2 regions of the Kutzneria viridogrisea DSM 43870 genome follow, and region 2 is predicted to be linked to the other one. Evidence: riboswitches for the same ligand, from Rfam matches in the RefSeq annotation. Region 2 holds a riboswitch; the other holds the start of a gene.

Region 1 (9,875 bases), 250 kb from region 2:
CTGATCAGGCTGTTGTGGTAGCCCATTCGCAGTCCCAGCTGCAACTGGGTCAGGCCCGCACGGCGCCGCCACACCCTCAGTTGCCTGCCGAACTCCGCCCAAGCCTGCGGGGCTGTCTCCATGGCGCCTCCGGTTGTGCCGCAGGGCAACGAGGTGGACCGTACCCGACCACCCCGCCCCGGTCGGCCCTCCGGAAGTTGGGTATTTGGGCGGGGTGTGAGGGTGGTGGGTGGCGTGTCCTGAGGTGGGGCGGGTTCCGTGGTGGGTGAGTTCCGGTGTGCGGGTGTGTCGTGGGTGGGGGACGTGCGGGGGGTGGTGGGTGTGGGGGTTGGCGGGCGGCGTGCGGGGTAGGTGGCGCGTGTCGGACGTTGCGGGATGGCGTGTCGGCGCTTGCGGTGTGGCGTGTTCGACGTTGCGGGGCGGTGTGTCGGCGGTTGGGGTGCGGTGTGTCCCGCGTTCCGGGGCGCGAGTCCCGGTGTGGGGTGGGCGAGTCCCGGTGTGCGGGGTGTGGCGTGGGTGGGTGGCGTGCGGGGTGCTGCCGGGTTGGTGACGTGGGTTGGTTTGGTGCGGGTCCCTCGCGGCGGCCCTAATCGGGGTAGTCGGGGCGTGCAGGCAGCCCCGATTTCGCCAGCCAGCGTAAGGCCGCCGCTACCCGCACAAAACCAACCCGGGGTTGGTCACCCACATGGGTAGCCATTGGTGGGCAACGGTTTTGGTGCGATTTCGGGGGTAGAATTGTTGGTATGACAGCATTCGTGGAGACTCGGCATGCCGCAGGGTTGTGGCGGTTGGGGGACGCGGAGCTGTTGGGTGAGTTGCAGGACGCGGAAGTGGTTCTGCGGCAAGCCTATGCGAAGGTGTTGGGGTTGGTTGCGGAGGCGGATGCGCGGGGTGTGGCGGAGCGGGTGGGGTATCCGAGCTTGAGTGAATTGCTGCGGAGTGTTCTGCTTGTCAGCAAGCGGGAGGCGAAGCAGAGGATTGTGCATGCGGCTGTTTCGGTGCCGGTTCCACTTGAGCCTGAACAACTTTCGGTGATCAACCGGGTACTGCGGGAGTTGCCGCCACACATCGGTGCGGCCGACCGGGAGCAGGCTGTCGAGGTCCTGGCAGCAGCAGCCCAGACACTGGACGCCTCCAACCTGGTGCCACTGGGCCGGGAGATCGTCAACCGGCTGGACCCCGACGGGGCGCTACCGAGCGAGGACGAACTCGCCCATCCCCGACGCGAGTTCCGCTACGACACACGGCGGGACGGGTCAGTGCGGTTCCAGGGGTGCCTGGACGCGGAGACCGGCGCACTGCTGGGGGCCATCCTCAGCCCGCTGGCGAAACCACACGACGCCCACGACACACGAACCCTGCCCGAACGACAAGGAGACGCGTTCGCGGAACTACTGGAAACCAGCACCACGCCGACGGAGGGTGGGGAACGCCCCCACATCGCAGTGACCATCGACTGGCACACGCTAAAAACCGGCACAGGAACCACCGAACTCGCCCCATCAGCGATCCGCCGACTCGCCTGCGACGCGAAGATCCTCCCAGTGGTACTGGGCAGCAACTCCGAACCACTCGACATCGGCCGCATCAGCTACACCGTGCCACCCCACCTCCGACGAGCACTCATCGTCAGGGACAAACACTGCGCATTCCCGGGATGCAGGCGACGACCCAGCACCTGCCACGCGCACCACATCACCCACTGGGCGAACGGAGGGGACACCGCACTGTCCAACCTGGTGCTGCTGTGCGGAATGCACCACAGGTTGATCCACCACAGCGGCTGGACAGTACGAATCACCAACGGACGGCCGGAATTCACACCACCGAACTGGCTCAGGCGAAGACAAACGTGATCAGCGGATGAGGGGCAGGTAGCGGCGGTACACCTCGGAGAGGGCGGCCTCGGTCCAGTAGCCCTCGATCGCGGCGTCGAGCATCGCGCGCCAATGGGTGGCCATGAAACTGTTGCGGCGCCAGGCGAGCAGGTGGCGACGGGGCAGGGTGTCGCCGGCGAGGGAGCGGACGACGACGTCGCGGCTCTCCTCGCAGGCGGGCTGGATGAGGCCGACGGCGCCGCAGCGGACGGCCATCAGCACGACGACCTCGGTGGCGGTCTGGTCGAGGATCGGGGTGAAGCCGGAGCGGGCGCAGGCGTCGTTGAAGTACTCGTGGAAGCGGGCGGAGGAGACGGGGGGCAGGGCCCAGCGTTCGGCGCGCAGGTCGGCGAGGGTGACGGTGGCACGGGAGGCGAGGGGGTGGTCGCGGGCGAGTTGGACGAAGGTGGGCTCCTCGATCACCAGCGCGGTGTCCACGCCGTCGGGTACCTCCTGCTCGAAGCCGGGGTACTCCTTGTACAGGGCGAGGTCGAGGCGGTTCTGGGCGAGCAGGCCGAGCAGGGTGGCGCAGCAGTCGTCGTTGAGCACGGAGGGGGTGGAGCCGGGACAGGCGGTGGCGACCACAGTGGGCAGGTGCGGCACGATGGCGCTGCACACGGCGCCGACGCGGAGCACCTGGGGTGCCCGCGCGGCGACCGTGCACGGCTCGACCTCCTCGATGAGGTGCTCCATCAGCGGCAGCACGGCGGCCGTGCGACGCAGCAGCAGCTCCCCCATCGGCGTGGGTACGGCGGCGTTCTCGGTGCGGTCGAACAACCGGCAGTCCAACATCCGCTCGAGGCGCTTGAGCTGGGCGCTGACAGCGGGCTGGGTGACGCCCAGTGCCGTCGCGGCCCGCGACAGGGTGCCCGACTCGGCGATGGCCTGCACGAGACGCAGGTGGTGGACTTCCAGTTGCACGGCCGTCAGGTGGCGGAAGCGGTGGCTCGGGACACGGCGGACTCCTCAATTCCTAGGCAGGGTGAGTTCACCCTGCCGTGTAGAGCAAGCTGCCGACTAGTGCCGCTTGGTGCTGTCGTGCCGTTATCCAGCCAGCGCTGGTAGTGCGGAGTACGGCGGGCGAGGTCCCAGTACGCCTCGGTGGCGGCCACGGCGATCTCGTCGGCGCAGAACGCGAGGGTGCTCTCCTCGCGCCAGGCGAGCACATGCCGCACGAGCATGGGCGTGCCGGACAGGGGCCGAATGGCCAGGCCAGGGCGCTGCGGGCGGGTGGGCTGCATGAGGCCGACCCCGTAGCCGCCGAGCACGAGGGCCTCGCGGGCGGAGTCGGTGTCCACGTCGTGGGCGATGCGTGGGGAGAACCCGTGCGCCTGGCACAGCTCGCGGAACACGACCCGGCAGCCGTCCCCGCAACTGGAGACGATCCAGTCCTGGTCGGCGAGCTCAGCGAGCGCGATCTCGGCGCGGGCGGCGAGCGGGTGCGCGGCGGGCAGCGCGAGGAAGGCGGGCTCCTCGACGATCACCGTGGTGCGCACCCCGGGCGGCACGGACAGCGGGCGCGAACCGCAGATCATCACCAGGGCGGCGTCCACGCAGCGGTTGGTCAACTGGGTGAGCAGCCGCAGCCGGGACACGTCGGCCCTGGTGCGCACGGCGACCCCGGGCAGCACGACCTGCACGCAGTCCAGCAGCTGAGCGGTCAGCGCACTGTCGTTCCAGCCGATGCGCACGAAATCGGCGGCATGTGGCTGCTGGCGGCGGAAGTCGCGCTCGATCTCGTCGAAGGCGAGCACGATGGCCTTGGCCCTGGCCAGCACGAGGCGGCCCAGTTCGGTGGGACGGGTGCCCTGCTGGTCGCGGTCGAACAGCTGACCGCCGAGCAGCCGCTCGATGCGGCGGAGCTGGTGGCTGAGCGAGGGCTGCGCCATGCCCAGGCTGGCAGCCGCACGGTTGAGGCTGCCCTCCTGGGCTATGGCGCGGATCACTCTCAGGTGGCGGACCTGTAACTCCATAGCCCTTGGTATTCGGCCACCAGGTGTCGCTGCTACCGCCGATTGCAGGCTACTGGTTGGTAACCTCCGGCTCGTAGGCCAGGTTCGGGCGCAGCCAGCGCTCCACCTCGGCCTGCGGCATGCCGCGGCGGGCGGAGTAGTCCTCGATCTGGTCCCGGCCGATCCGGCCCACCGTGAAGTACTTGGACTCGGGGTGGGCGAAGATCAGCCCGCTGACGCTGGCCGCCGGGGTCATCGCGAAGGACTCGGTCAGCCCCAGCCCCAGCTCACCGGCCTCCAGCAGGTCGAACAGGGCCTGCTTCTCGCTGTGGTCGGGGCTGGCCGGGTAGCCCAGCGCGGGCCGGATTCCACGGAAGCGCTCGGCGTGCAGGTCCTCCAGCAGCGGCTGCGCGTCGGGCTCGAACCAGTCCCTGCGGGCTTGCAGGTGGATGTACTCGGCGAAGGCCTCGGCCAGCCGGTCGGCCAGGGCCTTGACCATGATCGCCTTGTAGTCGTCCTGCCTGGCCTCGTAGCTGGCGGCCAGTTCCTCGGCGCCGTGGATGGCCACGGCGAAGCCGCCGAGGTGGTCCCCGGCGGGGGCGATGTAGTCGGCCAGGCAGCGGTTGGCCCTGCCCTCGGGCTTCTCGGTCTGTTGGCGCAGCATCGGGAAGCGGACCCCCGACTCCAGCACGATGTCGTCGCCCTCGCTGTGCGCGGGCCAGAAGGCGTAGGCGCCCCTGGCCTGGAAGCTGCCCTCGGCGATGATCTGGTCCAGCAGGGTGTTGGCCTCGTCGAACAGCTCGCGGGCCACCGGCTGCTCCAGGATGGCCGGGTACTTGCCCTTGAGCTCCCAGGCCAGGAACAGGAACTGCCAGTCCACCATCTCGCGCAGGGTGGTCAGGTCCGGCTCGACCACTCGCAGCCCGGTGAACGCCGGGGTGGGCAGCTCGGCGAAGGAGACCTCCTCGCGGTTGGCGCGGGCCTGGGCCACGCTCAGCAGCGGGCGCTGCTGGCGGTTCTCGTGCTGCTCGCGCAGCCGGGCCTGCTCCGCGCGGTTGTCGGTGTCCAACTGCTCGGCGCGGTCGGCGTTGAGCAGGTCGGAGACCACGCCGACCACCCGCGAGGCGTCCAGCACGTGCACGGTGGTCTTGTCGTACACCGGGGCGATGCGCACCGCGGTGTGCTGGCGGGAGGTGGTCGCCCCGCCGATCAGCAGCGGGATCTTCAGGCCCCTGCGCTGCATCTCCCCCGCCACCGAGACCATCTCGTCCAGCGAGGGCGTGATCAGGCCGGACAGCCCGATCGCGTCGGCGCCCTCGGCAACGGCGGTGTCCAGGATGACCGAGGCGGGCACCATCACGCCCAGGTCGATCACCTCGTAGTTGTTGCAGCCCAGCACCACGCCCACGATGTTCTTGCCGATGTCGTGCACGTCGCCCTTGACCGTGGCCAGCACGACCTTGCCCTGCCCGCTGGTGGTCCGCACCTGGCCGGACAGCCGCAGCCGCTCCTTCTCCTCCTCCATGAAGGGCTCCAGGTAGGCCACCGAGCGCTTCATCACCCGTGCGCTCTTGACCACCTGGGGCAGGAACATCTTGCCGGAGCCGAACAGGTCGCCGACGATCTTCATGCCGTCCATCAGCGGACCCTCGATGACCTCCAGCGGGCGCGCGCAGTCCAGCCGCGCCTGCTCGGTGTCCTCCTCGATGAAGTCCACGATGCCGTGCACCAGCGCGTGCGCCAGCCGCTCGCGCACCGGCTGCTCGCGCCAGGACAGGTCCACGGCCCGCTTGGTGCCCTTGCCGCTGACCGTCTCGGCGAAGGCCACCAGCCGGTCGGTGGCGTCCTCGCGGCGGTCGAACAGCACGTCCTCGACCAGTTCCAGCAGGTCGGCGGGGATGTCCTGGTACACCGCGAGCTGACCGGCGTTGACGATGCCCATGTCCAGGCCCGCGCGCACGGCGTGCAGCAGGAAGGCCGAGTGCATGGCCTCGCGCACCACGTCGTTGCCGCGGAAGGAGAAGGACAGGTTGGAGATGCCCCCGCTGATGCGCACGCCGGGACAGCGCTGCTTGATCAGCGGCAGCGCGTCGATGAAGGCCTTGGCGTAGCCGTTGTGCTCGCTGATGCCGGTGGCCACGGCGAGCACGTTCGGGTCGAAGATGATGTCCTCGGCCGGGAAGCCCGCCTGCTGGGTCAGCAGGTCGTAGGCGCGGGCGCAGATGGACACCTTGCGCTCGGTGGTGTCGGCCTGGCCCTGCTCGTCGAAGGCCATCACCACCACGCCGGCACCGTAGTCGCGGATGCGCCGCGCCTGGGCCAGGAACTGCTCCTCGCCCTCCTTGAGGCTGATCGAGTTGACCACGCCCTTGCCCTGCACGCAGCGCAGACCGGCCTCCAGCACGGTCCACCGCGAGCTGTCGATCATGACCGGGATGCGGGCCACCTCGGGCTCGGTGGCGATCAGGTTCAGGAAGGTGGTCATCGCCCGCTCGCTGTCGAGCAGGTCGGCGTCCATGTTGACGTCGAGCAGGTTGGCACCGCCGCGCACCTGCTCCAGGGCCACGTCCACGGCGGCCTGGTGGTCGTCGCCCTCGATCAGCCTGCGGAACCGCGCCGAGCCGGTGACGTTGGTGCGCTCACCGATCATGACGAACCCGGTGTCCTCGCCGATGCTGAACGGCTCCAGGCCGCTGTACCGGGTGGTGGGCGCCGGGCTGGGCACCTGCCGGGCGGGCCGCCCGCGCACGGCCTCGGCGATGCGGCCGATGTGCGCCGGGGAGGTGCCGCAGCAGCCGCCGACCACGTTGACCATGCCCGAGTCGGCGAACTCCGCCAGCATCTCGGCGGTCTGCTCGGGGGTCTCGTCGTAGCCGCCGAAGGCGTTGGGCAGTCCCGCGTTGGGGTGGCAGGCGGTGTAGGTGCCCGCCAGCCGGGACAGCTCCGCCACGTGCGGGCGCATCTCCTTGGCGCCCAGCGAGCAGTTCACGCCCACCAGCAGCGGGTCAGCGTGCTCGATGGAGCTCCAGAACGCCTCGACGGTCTGCCCGGACAGGGTGCGCCCGGACAGGTCCACGATGGTCACCGAGATCCACAGCGGCAGCTCGGGCGCCACCTCGCGGGCGGCGGCGATGGCGGCCTTGCAGTTGAGCGTGTCGAAGATGGTCTCGACCAGCAGCAGGTCCACCCCGCCCTCGGCCAGCGCGGAGATCTGCTCGGCGTAGGCGTCGCGGACCTGGTTGAAGCTGACGGCGCGGAAGGCCGGGTCCTCCACCTTGGGTGAGAGGGAGAGCGTGACGTTGAGCGGCCCGATGGAGCCCGCGACGAACCGGCCACCAGCCTCGTCGGCGGCCTGCCGGGCCAGCTGCGCGCCCCGCACGTTCATCTCCCGCACCAGCTTCTCCAGCCCGTAGTCGGCCTGGCCGATGCTGGTGGCGGTGAAGGTGTTGGTGGTGGTGATGTCGGCGCCCGCGTCCAGGTACTGGCGGTGCACGTCCAGGATCACGTCGGGACGGGTGAGGTTGAGCAGGTCCGGGTCGCCGGTCACGTCGTGCGTGTGGTTGCCGAACCGATCGCCCCGGTAGTCCTCGGGGGTCAGCTTGGCGCCCTGCAACATCGTGCCCCAAGCGCCGTCGAGCACCGCGATCCGCTGGTCAAGCAACGCTCGCAGACTGGTGGAACTGCTCAATCCGTACACCTCCGACTGGAATCGGAGGCGCCCTTGTCCGGGTGGGTCCGGTCGAGCGTGGCGGACCGCCTTGGTCCGTTGCAGCGCCTCTCGACCTGAACATGGAGGATACCGGAAAGCATGATTGCGCGAACCCCTAGTCGGACAGTGCGCCCACGGGCTGGAACGCGCCTTGACAACGCATCGCGTGCCGCACCAGGTCGATCAACGTGTCCCGGACGGACTCCCGGTCGCGCGCGTCGCAGTCCAGCACCGGCACCAGCGGGCCCAGCCGCAGCGCCTGGCGGACCTGCTCGGCGGTGCGCCCCCGGTGCCCGTCGAAGTGGTTGAGCGCCACCACGAAGGGCAGGCCGCGGTGCTCGAAGTAGTCGATCGCGGCGAAGCAGTCGGCCAGCCGCCTGGTGTCCACCAGCACCACGGCGCCGATGGCCCCGCCGGAGATGTCGTCCCAGGTGAACCAGAACCGGCTCGGCGTGCCGAACAGGTAGAGCACCAGCTCGGTGTCCAGGCTGATCCGGCCGAAGTCGGTGTTCTCGGCGGTCAGCGGCGGGATCTCGGAGACGGCGCTGGCGAAGGTGGTCTTGCCCGCGCCGCACCCGCCGGCCAGCACGATCTTCGTGGAGCGTCTCACCACGCCACCAGGTTCTCGCGCGGGTCGGGCGTGGGCAGTGCGGACAGGCCCTCGGACAGCTCCACCGCGGCGCGGGCCAGCACCGCGATGTCGGCATGCTGACCGGCCAGCACCGCCAGGCGGGCACCCCGGCCCAGCGAGACCAGCAGCAGCACGCCGCGGCGCATCTCCACCACCGCCTGCCGCACCGCGCCGCCGTCGATCACGTCCGAGGCACCGTCGGCCAGGCTGACCAGCCCGGACACCACGGCGGCCAGCTGCGCGGAGCGGTCGGCCGCCAGCGGGTCCGAGGTGCACAGCAGCAGGCCGTCGCTGGACACCACGACACTGTGCTCAGCGCCGGGCGTGCACCGGGTGAACTCGGTGACCAGCCGGTGGTAGTCCTCGGACGATCTCACGTGCTGTGCTCCTCAGAGTGGCCCCTAGGCGCACCTTCCTAACGTGCTGTGATTGGAACTGCCAGCAGTTCGGACACTGTCCACTCGTACAGGTGACAGATTTCCGTTGTCCCCGTTGAACTATTCGCCCGAGTGCGTTTCGACGTGCTGCCAGGTCAGCGCGCTGTGCCCGACCTCGCCGGGCCGTCCGGTGCGGGCGAACTCCACCCACGCGCGGTTGAGCTGCGTGGCCAGTTCCTGCGGGGCCCGCTCGCCGACCAGGCCCCGCGGCCCCGAGGCGGCGGCGAGGTTGTCGAAGACGAAGGGCAGTTCCACGCCGTGGCAGGCGCCCAGCCGCCCGCCGAACTGCGGGGAGCGCCAGCCGAACTCGTAGCGGAAGGCCTGCCCGGCGTGCTCGGCGGCCAACCGGCGCGCGCCGTCGGCGAACACCAGGTCGGTCATGGTGCTGGACAACACCTCACCGGGTGAACGGCCGTCGGTGCCCAGGCCGTGGCGGCGCAGCTCGGCCTCCGGCTCGGGGTGTGTCCTGGCGAGCATGGCGATCGCCTGCTGCTCGTCGAGTGCGTCGATCATCCCGGTCGGTACCAGGTACAGCCGCATCTCCTCGGCGCAGCTGCCCACAATGAGGTCCACAGTGGACGGTTCGGCCCGCTCGGGCAGCGACTCCTCGTCCAGCACGGGCAGGAACGAGGCGATGCCGTGCGCCGGGGCGGCACCGCTGGCGTCGCGCAGGTCCGGGCCCCGCACGGCCAACGCCTCCTGCACCGCCAGCAGCCGTTGCACCGGCACGGTGCGCAGCGCCTCGGCGGTCGGGGCCACGCCCAGTTGACCGGCCACGTGCTCGGTGAGCAGCTTGGCCTGCTCGGGGGCGTGGACCATCTCGGCGTGTCCGCTCTGGACGATCGCGCGCCGGAAAAGGCCCTGCGCCAAGGGAGAGCGCAGCAGGCAGGCCACGCTGACCGCCCCGGCGGACTCGCCGAACACGGTGAGGTTGTCCGGGTCCCCGCCGAACGCGGCGGCGTTGTCCCGCACCCAGCGCAGGGCGGCGATCTGGTCGAGCAGCCCGAGGTTGGCCGGGGCGCCGTCCACCGGCAGCCAGCCCTCGATGCCCAGCCGGTAGTTGATCGTCACCAGCACGACCCCGTTGCGGGCGAAGGCGGCCCCGTCGTAGCAGGAGGCCGAGCCGGTGCCGCCGACGAAGGCCCCGCCGTGCACGAACACCATCACCGGCAGGCCGCCCGCGCCGGTGTCCGAGGTCCACACGTCGGCGCAGAGGTAGTCCGGGCCGGGCCGCCAACCGGTGCCGGTCAGCACGGAGGCGTCCAGGCC
Region 2 (9,875 bases):
CACCGGCAAGCCCAAGGGCGTGCCCACCACACAGTCCAATGTGGACGCGTTTCTGGCCGAGGTGATCGAGCGCTACACCCTGCTGCCCACCAGCCGGGTCTCGCAGACCTTCGAGATGTCCTTCGACGGCTCCATCGTGGAGATCTTCGGCACCTGGGGCTCCGGCGGCGCGCTGTGCGTCGCCCAGCACGGGGACGTGTTCACCCCGGTGAAGTTCGTCAAGGCCAAGCAGTTGACGCACTGGATGTCGGTGCCCTCGCTGATCTCCTTCGCCACCAGGCTGCGCGCGCTGGCCCCGGGCAGCATGCCCACCCTGACCGGCAGCATGTTCGGCGGCGAGGCGCTGACCATGGAGCAGGCCGAGGCCTGGTCGGCGGCGGCACCCAGCACGCGGATCCTCAACTGCTACGGGCCCACCGAGACCACGGTGACCGTCACCGGCTACGAGGTGCCGCTGGACGGCAGCCAGCAGGAGACCTCCAACCGCACGATCCCGATCGGGGACGTGTACCCGCACATGGAGAGCGTGCTGCTGGACGCGAACCTGCGCCCGGTGGACGACGGGGAGCTGTGCGTGCGCGGCCCGCAGCGCTTCCCCGGCTACCTGGACCCGGCCGAGAACGCGGGCCGGTTCGTCTCCTTCGACGGGGTGCAGGGCGAGCTGTTCACCGGCGGCGCCCCGCTGACCGAGAAGCACTGGTACCGCACGGGCGACCGGGTGCGCCGCGAGCACGGCACGTTGGTCCACTTGGGACGGATCGACGAGCAGGTCAAGGTGCGCGGCAACCGGGTGGAGCTGGGCGAGATCGAGTCGGTGCTGCGCAGGCACCCGGCCATCGCCGAGGTCGTGGTGCTCACGATCAGGGGCGCGGACGGGGAGATCGACCTGTACGCGGTCTACACCGGGGGCAAGGTCAGCGACGCGGAGTTCGCCGGACTGGTCGAGGGCCTGCCCACCTACATGCACCCGCGCGGCTACCACCACCGCGAGGAGATCCCGCTGACCACGGTCGGCAAGGTGGACCGCAAGCTGCTCACCGACCAGTTCGTGGCGGTCGCCCGATGACCGCGGCGACTGCCATGCAGGAGGCCCTCTGGTGGGTGCACCAGCGGGCGAAGAACAAGTCCGTCTACAACCTCACCTGGCGGCTGGGCTGCGACAAGGCCCCAGACCTCGAGGCGCTCGGCCTCGCCTGGCAGGCGGTGGTGGACCGGCACGAGGCGTTGCGGACCTCGGTGGTGCAGCGCGAGGGCGTGATCGAACTCGTGGTGCGGCCGGAACTGGCCGTGCAGGTGCAGCTGGTCGAGGTGGACGAGGCCACGCCGGAGCTGCTGAGGCTGATCGCCGAGGAGATCCAGGAGCAGGCGATGCACCTGGACCAGGCCCCGCTGGCGCAGCTCACCGTGGTGCGGGTCGGCGAGGTGCACGAGCTGCTGCTGACGGTGCACCACGTGGTGCTCGACGGCTGGGCGAACCAGTTGCTGGTCAGCGAGCTGTCCTCGGCCTACGAGGCGGCCTGCCAGGGGCGCAAGCCGGAGTTCGCGACCGAGGCCGTGCCGTTCAGCGCGTACGCCCAGGAGTGCGCACAGGCCCGCGACGCGGGCAAGTGGCAGGCGAGCCTGGACCACTGGCGCAAGACCTTGGACGGCGCGGTGTCCACGACTGTCGCCGCGGACCGGCACAACCTGGCCGGGACCGGGGCTCCGGGCACGACCCTGCGCTACGCGCTCAGCGACGAGGCGGTGGCCGGGGTCGGCGAGCTGACCAAGGCCACGTTCGCCACGCCCTTCGTGGTCGCGCTGGCGGCTTTGCAGATCGTGTTGGCACGCGGCGGTGCGGGGGAGGACGTGGCGCTGGGTGTGGTGGTGGCCAACCGCATGTCCCAGCGCGACCAGGAACTCATGGGTTACACGGCCAACCTGTGCATCGCCCGCGCCACGGTGACCGGGGCCGACACGGTGCTGGACGTGGTGGGCCGCGCGCGGGACGCGATGTGGACCATGCTCGCGCACCAGACCGTGCCCTACCCGGCGGTGTTCGGGGCGCTGACCGAGTCCGCGCAGGCGATGTTGCGCGATTCGGCCCCGCTGCTGCTGAACTACCTGGGCCCGATCGGCAACGGGCTGTCCCTCGGTGACGTTCCGATGCAACTGCACCGCTCGCCGAACCGGGCGGCACGCGCGGATATCGCCGTGGCGATGTGGGAAACCCCTGACGGGTTCATGACCGAGATCGAGTACAACACCGGCCGTTACGACCGGGAAACCGTGCTGCGGCTCATGGAGGACATCGACACTGTGCTGTCCGCACCCGGCGCGACCGCGGTGTCCGAACTGGACCTGGGCACGCGCTCGGTCGCGGGCTACGTCGACCACCAGGCCAAGCCGGTGACCACTGGGGCCGCGCTGCCCGAGTCCGCGGCGGCCGAGCAGGTCTCACGGGTGTGGGAGCAGGTGCTGGGTGAGCCGCCCGCCGAGCCCGACGAGGACTTCTTCGCGCAGGGCGGGCGTTCGCTCAAGGTGCTGCAACTGGCCTCGGCCGTGCGCGAGGAGACCGGTACCGAGCTGGACCTGGTGCGGTGGCTGGCCGAACCCACCCCGCGGCGGCTCGTGGAGCAGGTCGCCAGCACCGCGGGCGGCCAGGACGCCAGCACGCTGGTGGTGCTGCGCGAGAGCGTGGACGGCGGCCCGCACCTGCACCTGCTGCCCGGCGCGGGCGGCGGTCCGCACGACTACCGCGCACTGCTGGCGGCCCTGCCCGCGCACTGGCGGGTCACCGCATCCCAGGAGCGGCGCCCGTTCGGGTCGGTGGCCGAGATGGCCGCGGCCTACCGCGCCGATCTGGACGCCGCCGGGGCCCGGCCCGATCTGCTCGGCGGCTGGTCCATGGGCGGCCAGATCGCGTTCGAGCTGGCCAGGGGCTACCCCGTGCCGGTCCCGCTCGTGCTGATCGACTCCGCGCCCCCGGTGGGTTACGACTTCGGCGCCGACACCGACTCACTGCGCTTCGAGGCGTTCGCGACCGGGGCGTTCGGCGGCGGCCTGCCGCGCGTGCGTGGTGGCGACTCACTCCGGGTCGCCGCGCTGGCGGCCTGGCTCGCCGCCGACGGACGGGAGGTGTCGGCCACCGTGCTCGCCCAGCAGTGGGCCACCTACCGGCGGCACGCCCAGGCCGTGTCGGACTACGTGCCCAGCGGCGGCGTGCCCGCACCGGCGCTCGTGGTGGCCGCCGACCTCGTGGACGCCCAGGTCGACCAGTGGGCGGCGCGTGTCGGCTCGGTGCGACGGCTGCGCGTCGCGACCGATCACGCCGGTGTCCTGCGTGGCGACCCCGTCCGCGCCGTGGCCGAGGCGATGACCCACCTGCTCTGACCACCACCCGCCGCGTGTCGGCGTTTCCCGTACGGTGTGTCGGCCCAACACGGCGTACCGGAAGCGCCGACACGCGGTACCGGAACGCACGACACGCGGGGGAGGTGGGCGTGGCACTGAGTCAGGCGGAGATCCTGGACGCGGCGACCGGGTTGCTGGACGAGGTGGGCGTGGACGAGCTGAGCACGCGCAGGCTCGCGGCGCGCCTCGGTGTGCGGGCCGGCGCCCTGTACTGGCACTTCCCCAACAAGCAGGCGCTGCTGGACGAGCTCGCGGGGCGGGTGCTGCTGCCGCTGCTGGACCTGGACCTCGGGGCGACCGGGCAGTGGGCGCACGGGGTGGCGGCCTTCGGCGGGGCGCTGCGGGCGGCGATGCTCGCGCACCGGGACGGCGCCCGGCTGGTGGCCACGATGGCCAGGCCGGTGGCGACGGCCCGCACGGCGCACGCGCGGCTGATCGACCTGCTGATCGGCGGGGGAGCGCAGCCGGAGCAGGCGGGGTTCGCCGCGGACGCGCTCACCAGCTACGTCAACGGCTACACCCTGGAGGAGCAGGCCCGCCAGCTGGTGACCCTGTCCGAGGAGCACCGCGAGCGGGCGTTCGCCACCGGGATCCGGGTGGTCGTCAGCGGCCTGCGGGCGGAGTTGTCGCTGCGCTGACCGAGTGGGTGGCGCACACGATGAACAGCCTTGGCTCGGTGTTGTCGGCGATCCGCATGATCTCGCCCATGTGTTGCTGGGCGTCGGGCCGCTGGAGCATCGCCTGGAAGTGCTCGGGGCTGGCCCACTGCGCGTAGTTGACCACCCGCGCGCCGTCGAGGCTCGCGTGGATGTTGGCCGAGACGAAACCCGGGATGCCCACGAACAACTGCTCGGTGGCCTGGTTCAGCGCGGCGACCAATTCGGCCTGGCGGGCCGGTTCGACGGTGAACACGTTGATCAGTGTGGCCACGGGTGCGTCGGCCTGGATGGTGGTCACGGGCCGCCTCCATGTTAGCGTCCTAATATGTAATTAGCACGCTAACATGTTTGGCGTGGACTCGCACGTGGACCCCGGCCAGTCGATGGGCTTCGCGCTGAAGCGGTTGCAGCAGGCGCTGCGCTCGCGCATGGACGCCGGGCTGGCGCGCTACGGACTGACCACCCCGCAGTACGCGGTACTGGCCCTGCTGGCCGACCAGCCGGGCATCTCCAACGCGGAACTGGCCCGGCGCGCGTTCGTCACCCCGCCGACGATGATCAGGATCGTGACCACCCTGGCGGAACTGGGCCTGCTCACCAGGCAGGGCACCCCGGTCGAGGGGCGGGCGCGGTCCACCCGGTTGACCGAGGAGGGGCGCCGTCGCCTGAACGCCGCGGCGCGGGCCGTGCAGCAGTGCGAGGACCTGCTCCGCGAGCAGGCCGGTCCCGGCGAACGGGAGCTCGTCCTGCGCTGGCTCGCCGACTGCGCGGATCGGCTGGAGGCCCCGCAGCGTGCCGGAGTGTTTCCTGATGAGCGTCCAGGACGGTGATCCCCATGCGCCCGAAAGGCCGCCTTTGTGGACGTGCTGAGCTCTACTCGGCACATTTCCGCAACTCTTGACGCACCCGACCGGGGGACGTGCACGGCGGGTCAACTGTTCACTCCGCGTCGTGACCTTGGCTGGGGTGAACACTGATTTTCCTTGATGCCCTGGTTCAGTCATCGTAATCCATGTCACACGATCGGTGGGGGGTGCCCGCTCGCGCTCCCGTTTCGTATCGTCGCTTGCGTCACGGGCCGAATCGAGTATTCTCACCGGTGGTATTGGCGGTGCAATCACCGAGGCGGACCCGCAAAACTTCTGCCCGAACGGGTTTTCGCTGCTGGTGAAGTGGGTGTTGGGCCACTCGGCCGAGTGCCCCGTGATTGCAGGAGAAGACGGAGAAGGTTCATGGCGCAGAAGACGATCGTTCAGCTCATCGACGACGTCGACGGCAGTGAGGCGAACGAGAGCGTGTCGTTCGCGCTGGACGGCGTGGAGTACACCATTGACCTGTCCGACGACAACGCCGCCAAGCTCCGCGGGAACTTGGCGCCGTTTGTCGAGAAGGCGCAGCGCCTCGGTGGCCGCAAGCAGCGTGCGGGCGCGACCAGGACCGCTGTCCGCGCAGGTGGCGACCGCGCGCAGAACCAGGCCATTCGGGAGTGGGCCCGCAGCCAGGGAGAGACCATCTCCGACCGCGGTCGTATCCCGCAGGAACTGGTCACCCGGTTCCAGGCCGCGCACGGTTCCTGAAGTGGTAACACGGGCCGACGGACCGACCTCCGTCGGCTCGTGCACCGCTGCACCGATTCGCCGGGCGGTTCCCGGTGACCTGGAAGACCTGCTCGTGCTCGTCGGCGAGTTCTACGAGATCGACCGGCACGAGTTCGACCGGAGCACCGTGCTGCGGGGTCTTGGCCCGTTGCTCGACGGTGACGAACACGGTCAGGTTTGGCTACTCCTGGACAACCGTGACCGATCCGCGGCGGGCTATGCCGTGATGACCTGGTCGTGGAGTCTGGAGTCCGGCGGGCGTGAGGCCCTGCTCGACGAAATCTACGTGCGCGACCGCGCCTCGGGCGCGGGATCTGCGCTGTTGAACCGCGTTTTGCGGGAAGCTTCCGCCCGCGGAGCACGTGCGGTCTTCCTCGAAACAGAGGAGCACAACGAGCGCGTGCGGGCGTTCTATTCACGGCACGGATTCGCGGTGGAGAAGTCCACCTGGATGTCCCGCGTCCTGCCCTGAACCCGTTGACACCCGGCGAACGCGGGTGCGATGCTCGGCCCCGCGCCGACACGGCGCGGCCAGACCCGAGAGGCGCTGCGACGGACCACATGTCCGCCACGCTCGGGTCTGCGTTCACCACTCAAGGGCGCCTCCCACACGGGAGGTGCCCTTCAGCGTGTTTGCGGCAGTTCGCGGCCGTCCTCGCACCTCCCGTCCCCGACAACCACGGGAAACGAGGTAGGGACCATGAGCGACAAGTTGCGGAAGTCCAACGGCGTCGAGTTCGCCGTGGCCGACCTGGGGCTGGCCGCGCTCGGCCGGGACCAGATCCGGCTGGCGGAGCACGAGATGCCGGGCCTGATGGCCACCCGGCGCGAGTACGCCGAGAGCCAGCCACTCAAGGGGGCGCGCATCGTCGGCTCGCTGCACATGACCGTGCAGACCGCGGTGCTGATCGAGACCCTGGTCGCGCTGGGCGCACAGGTGCGCTGGGTGTCCTGCAACATCTTCTCCACCCAGGACGAGGCCGCCGCCGCGGTGGTCGTCGGCGAGGGCACCCCGGAGCAGCCCGCGGGCACCCCGGTGTTCGCCTGGAAGGGCGAGACCCTCGAGGAGTACTGGTGGTGCACCGACCAGGTGTTCCGCTTCCCCGACGGCCAGCTGGCGAACATGATCGTCGACGACGGCGGGGACGCCACGGTGCTGCTGCACAAGGGTGTGGAGTTCGAGGCAACCGGCGTGGTGCCCTCCGCGGGGGAGAACGACCCCGAGGAGTACGGCATCCTGCTGCGCACCCTGGCGGCCAGCCTGGCCGAGGACCCGAAGCGGTTCACCCGCATCGCCGAGCAGATGCGCGGGGTCACCGAGGAGACCACGGCCGGGGTCAACCGGCTCTACCGGCTCGCGGCCGAGGACAAGCTGCTGTTCCCGGCGATCAACGTCAACGACTCGGTGACCAAGTCGAAGTTCGACAACAAGTACGGCATCAGGCACTCGCTGGCCGATGGCCTCAACCGGGCCACCGACGTGATGATCGGCGGCAAGCTGGCCGTGGTCTGCGGCTACGGGGACGTGGGCAAGGGGGCCGCCGACGCGCTGCGCGGCCAGGGCGCCCGCGTGGTGGTCACCGAGGTTGACCCGATCTGCGCGTTGCAGGCCGCCATGGAGGGGCTGGAGGTCGTACGGCTGGAGGACGTGGTCGAGAAGGGCGACATCTTCATCACCACCACCGGCAACTTCAACATCATCATGGCCGAGCACATGGCGCGGATGAAGCACAACGCCATCGTGGGCAACGTGGGCCACTTCGACAACGAGATCGACATGGCCGGTCTGGCCAAGGTGCCTGGCATCCGCAAGCGCGAGATCAAGCCCCAGGTGCACGAGTGGGTCTTCCCCGACGGGCACGCGATCCTGGTGCTGTCCGAGGGCAGGCTGATGAACCTGGGCAACGCCACCGGCCACCCCAGCTTCGTCATGTCCAACTCCTTCACCAACCAGGTGATCGCGCAGATCGAGCTGTTCACCAACGTGCGCGGCTACGAGCGTCAGGTCTACCGGCTGCCCAAGCACCTGGACGAGAAGGTGGCCCGGCTGCACCTGGACGCGGTCGGCGCCCGGCTGACCACGCTCACCAAGGAGCAGGCCGAGTACATCGGGGTGGACGTGGCCGGGCCGTTCAAGCCCGACCACTACCGCTACTGATCCGCTAGCCCCTCCCTGGTCGCGCCGGACGAGAGCAGCACCCCGGCCAGCGCGACCAGGGCGGCGGCCCCGAACGCGAACGGGTAGCCCCCGCCGGAGACCAGGATCGCGGCGGCCAGCTGGCTGCCCACCGCCCCGCCCGCGGTCCTGGCCACGGTGTTCACCCCGTTGGCCGTGGCCACCCTGTCGTGTGGCACCGAGCCGGTGACCAGCCGGGGCAGCACCGCCATGACCAGGCCGAACCCCACGCTGGCGACCAGGTAGAACACCACCAGGTGCCACACCTGTCCGTTCCACAGCGCGAGCAGCCCGGCCGCCGCCGCCACGCAGCCCAGCCCGGCGGCCAGCGAGGTCCGCTCGCCAAGGCGCACCGCCAGCCAGCTCGCGGGCAGCATCACCAGCGTGCCCGGCAGCATGATCAGACCGGCCACCGTGACCCCGGTGCCGAACCCGGTCTGCGCGATCTTGGGCACCAGCACGTACAGCACGAACTGGGCCGCCCCCAGCGACAGCGCGGCCAGGTGGATCCACAGCACCGGCCGGTCGACCAGCACCTCGGGGTCCACCAGCGGGCTGGTGCTGCGCCGTTCCACCACGAGGAACGCGGCAAGGCCCAGCACCGCCAGCGCGAACAGGCCAAGCACCCAGGCCGAGCCCCAGCCCAGGGTGGGGCCGAGGGGCAGCGCCAGCAGCAGGCCGCCGATGCCCAGGGCGAGCAGCACGGCCCCGGGTACGTCCAACCGGCCGCCGGGCCGGTGCGGGCTCTCCGGCACACTGCGCGCGACGAGCACCAGTGCGGCGGTCACCAGTACCGCGCTGACCGCGAACAGCCAGCGCCAGGACAGCAGGTCCACCAGCAGCCCGCCGAGGACCAGGCCCAGCCCGGCCGCCCCGCCGACCAGCCCCGAGGTCAGCGCGAGGCCGTGCGTGACCCGGTCGGCGGGCAGCGATTCCTTGACGATGCCGAACACCAGCGGCAGCACGCCCAGGCTCACGCCCTGCACCGCGCGGAACGCGATCAGCGAGCCGATGTCCCAGGCCACCAGCCCGCCCAGCGTGCCGAGCAGGAACACGGCCAGCACCCAGAGCAGCACCCGGCGCTTGCCGTGGAAGTCGCCGAGCTTGCCGATCAGCGGGGTCAGCACGGCGCTGGCCAGCAGCGGCGCGCTGAGCACGGCCCAGGCGGCCCAGGTCGCGGTGGTGTTCAGCGCGTGCTGCAACACGGTGGTGGTGGGCACGAGCATCGTCTGCGTCAGCGAGTACGCCAGCACGGTCACGCTCATCGCGGTCAGCAGCGCGCCGCCGCGCACGGTCGGCCGCGCGGCCAAGTCGATCATCGGATCCCCCTCGAATCGATGCGAACCGCGTTCGCTGAAGTTTAGGTTACCCTAACTAACTGGGGGGCGTCTACGGTGTGCGCGTGGTGACACCAGAGGCGAACAGACCGCGCCTGAGCCGGGACCTGATCGTGGCGGCGGCCCGCTCGGTCGCCGACTCCACCGGGCTGGACAGCCTGACCCTGCGCGAGGTGGCCCGCGAGCTGGGCACCGGCCAGGCCTCGCTGTACCGGCACATCGCCGACCGGCGCGAGCTGCTCGGGCTGCTCGCCGACGACCTCGCGCTGGGCTTCCCGCTGGCCGATCCCGCGCTGCCGCCCCGCGAGCGGCTGCCCGCGCTGTGGCAGAGCCTGCACGGCTACCTGTCCCGGCACCGGTGGGCCGCGCGGGTGATCGTCGACGGGGAGCACACCTCCCGCAACGCCGTGCCCTTCGTGGACAGCCTCCTGGACTGCTCCGCGGCGGTGGGCATGGGTCCGGCGCTGGCCATGCGCACCTACCAGGCGGTGTACAACCTGCTGCTGGGCTACCTGCTCAACGAGCACCCGATGGGCCACGACCGCGAAGGCGGCCAGCGGCCGCTGCCCGGCTGGCACGTGGCTGGCGGGCAGGACGCCTTCTGCTGGGCGATGCGGTGCCTGCTGGACGGGGTGCTAGAAGGGCGTGGCGACCTGTGAGCGGGCAACGGAGTTCTCCCGCAGCCACGCCGTGAAGACCGGGCTCGCCAGCG

What was found. A riboswitch is a leader RNA that binds a small molecule or an ion and turns the genes downstream of it on or off. The one in region 2 is predicted to bind S-adenosylhomocysteine.
Region 1: another riboswitch for S-adenosylhomocysteine. It lies ahead of metH (methionine synthase); the one in region 2 lies ahead of ahcY (adenosylhomocysteinase).

What each region holds. Positions count from the first base shown of each region.
Region 1 is NZ_CP007155.1:6,719,838-6,729,712, forward strand. It holds gene KALB_RS29610 (helix-turn-helix domain-containing protein) at 1-122, opposite strand, end outside; gene KALB_RS29615 (HNH endonuclease signature motif containing protein) at 744-1,856, shown strand; gene KALB_RS29620 (LysR family transcriptional regulator) at 1,857-2,798, opposite strand; gene KALB_RS29625 (LysR family transcriptional regulator) at 2,804-3,823, opposite strand; gene metH (methionine synthase) at 3,900-7,526, opposite strand; S-adenosyl-L-homocysteine riboswitch at 7,536-7,615, opposite strand; gene KALB_RS29635 (GTP-binding protein) at 7,654-8,148, opposite strand; gene KALB_RS29640 (roadblock/LC7 domain-containing protein) at 8,145-8,546, opposite strand; gene KALB_RS29645 (carboxylesterase/lipase family protein) at 8,667-9,875, opposite strand, start outside.
Region 2 is NZ_CP007155.1:6,971,783-6,981,657, reverse strand. It holds gene KALB_RS48785 (AMP-binding protein) at 1-1,066, shown strand, start outside; gene KALB_RS30570 (condensation domain-containing protein) at 1,063-3,372, shown strand; gene KALB_RS47850 (TetR family transcriptional regulator) at 3,483-4,031, shown strand; gene KALB_RS30560 (antibiotic biosynthesis monooxygenase family protein) at 3,997-4,350, opposite strand; gene KALB_RS30555 (MarR family winged helix-turn-helix transcriptional regulator) at 4,406-4,882, shown strand; gene KALB_RS30550 (histone-like nucleoid-structuring protein Lsr2) at 5,285-5,629, shown strand; gene KALB_RS30545 (GNAT family N-acetyltransferase) at 5,724-6,122, shown strand; S-adenosyl-L-homocysteine riboswitch at 6,184-6,261, shown strand; gene ahcY (adenosylhomocysteinase) at 6,351-7,808, shown strand; gene KALB_RS30535 (MFS transporter) at 7,802-9,145, opposite strand; gene KALB_RS30530 (TetR/AcrR family transcriptional regulator) at 9,229-9,822, shown strand; gene KALB_RS30525 (LysR family transcriptional regulator) at 9,799-9,875, opposite strand, start outside.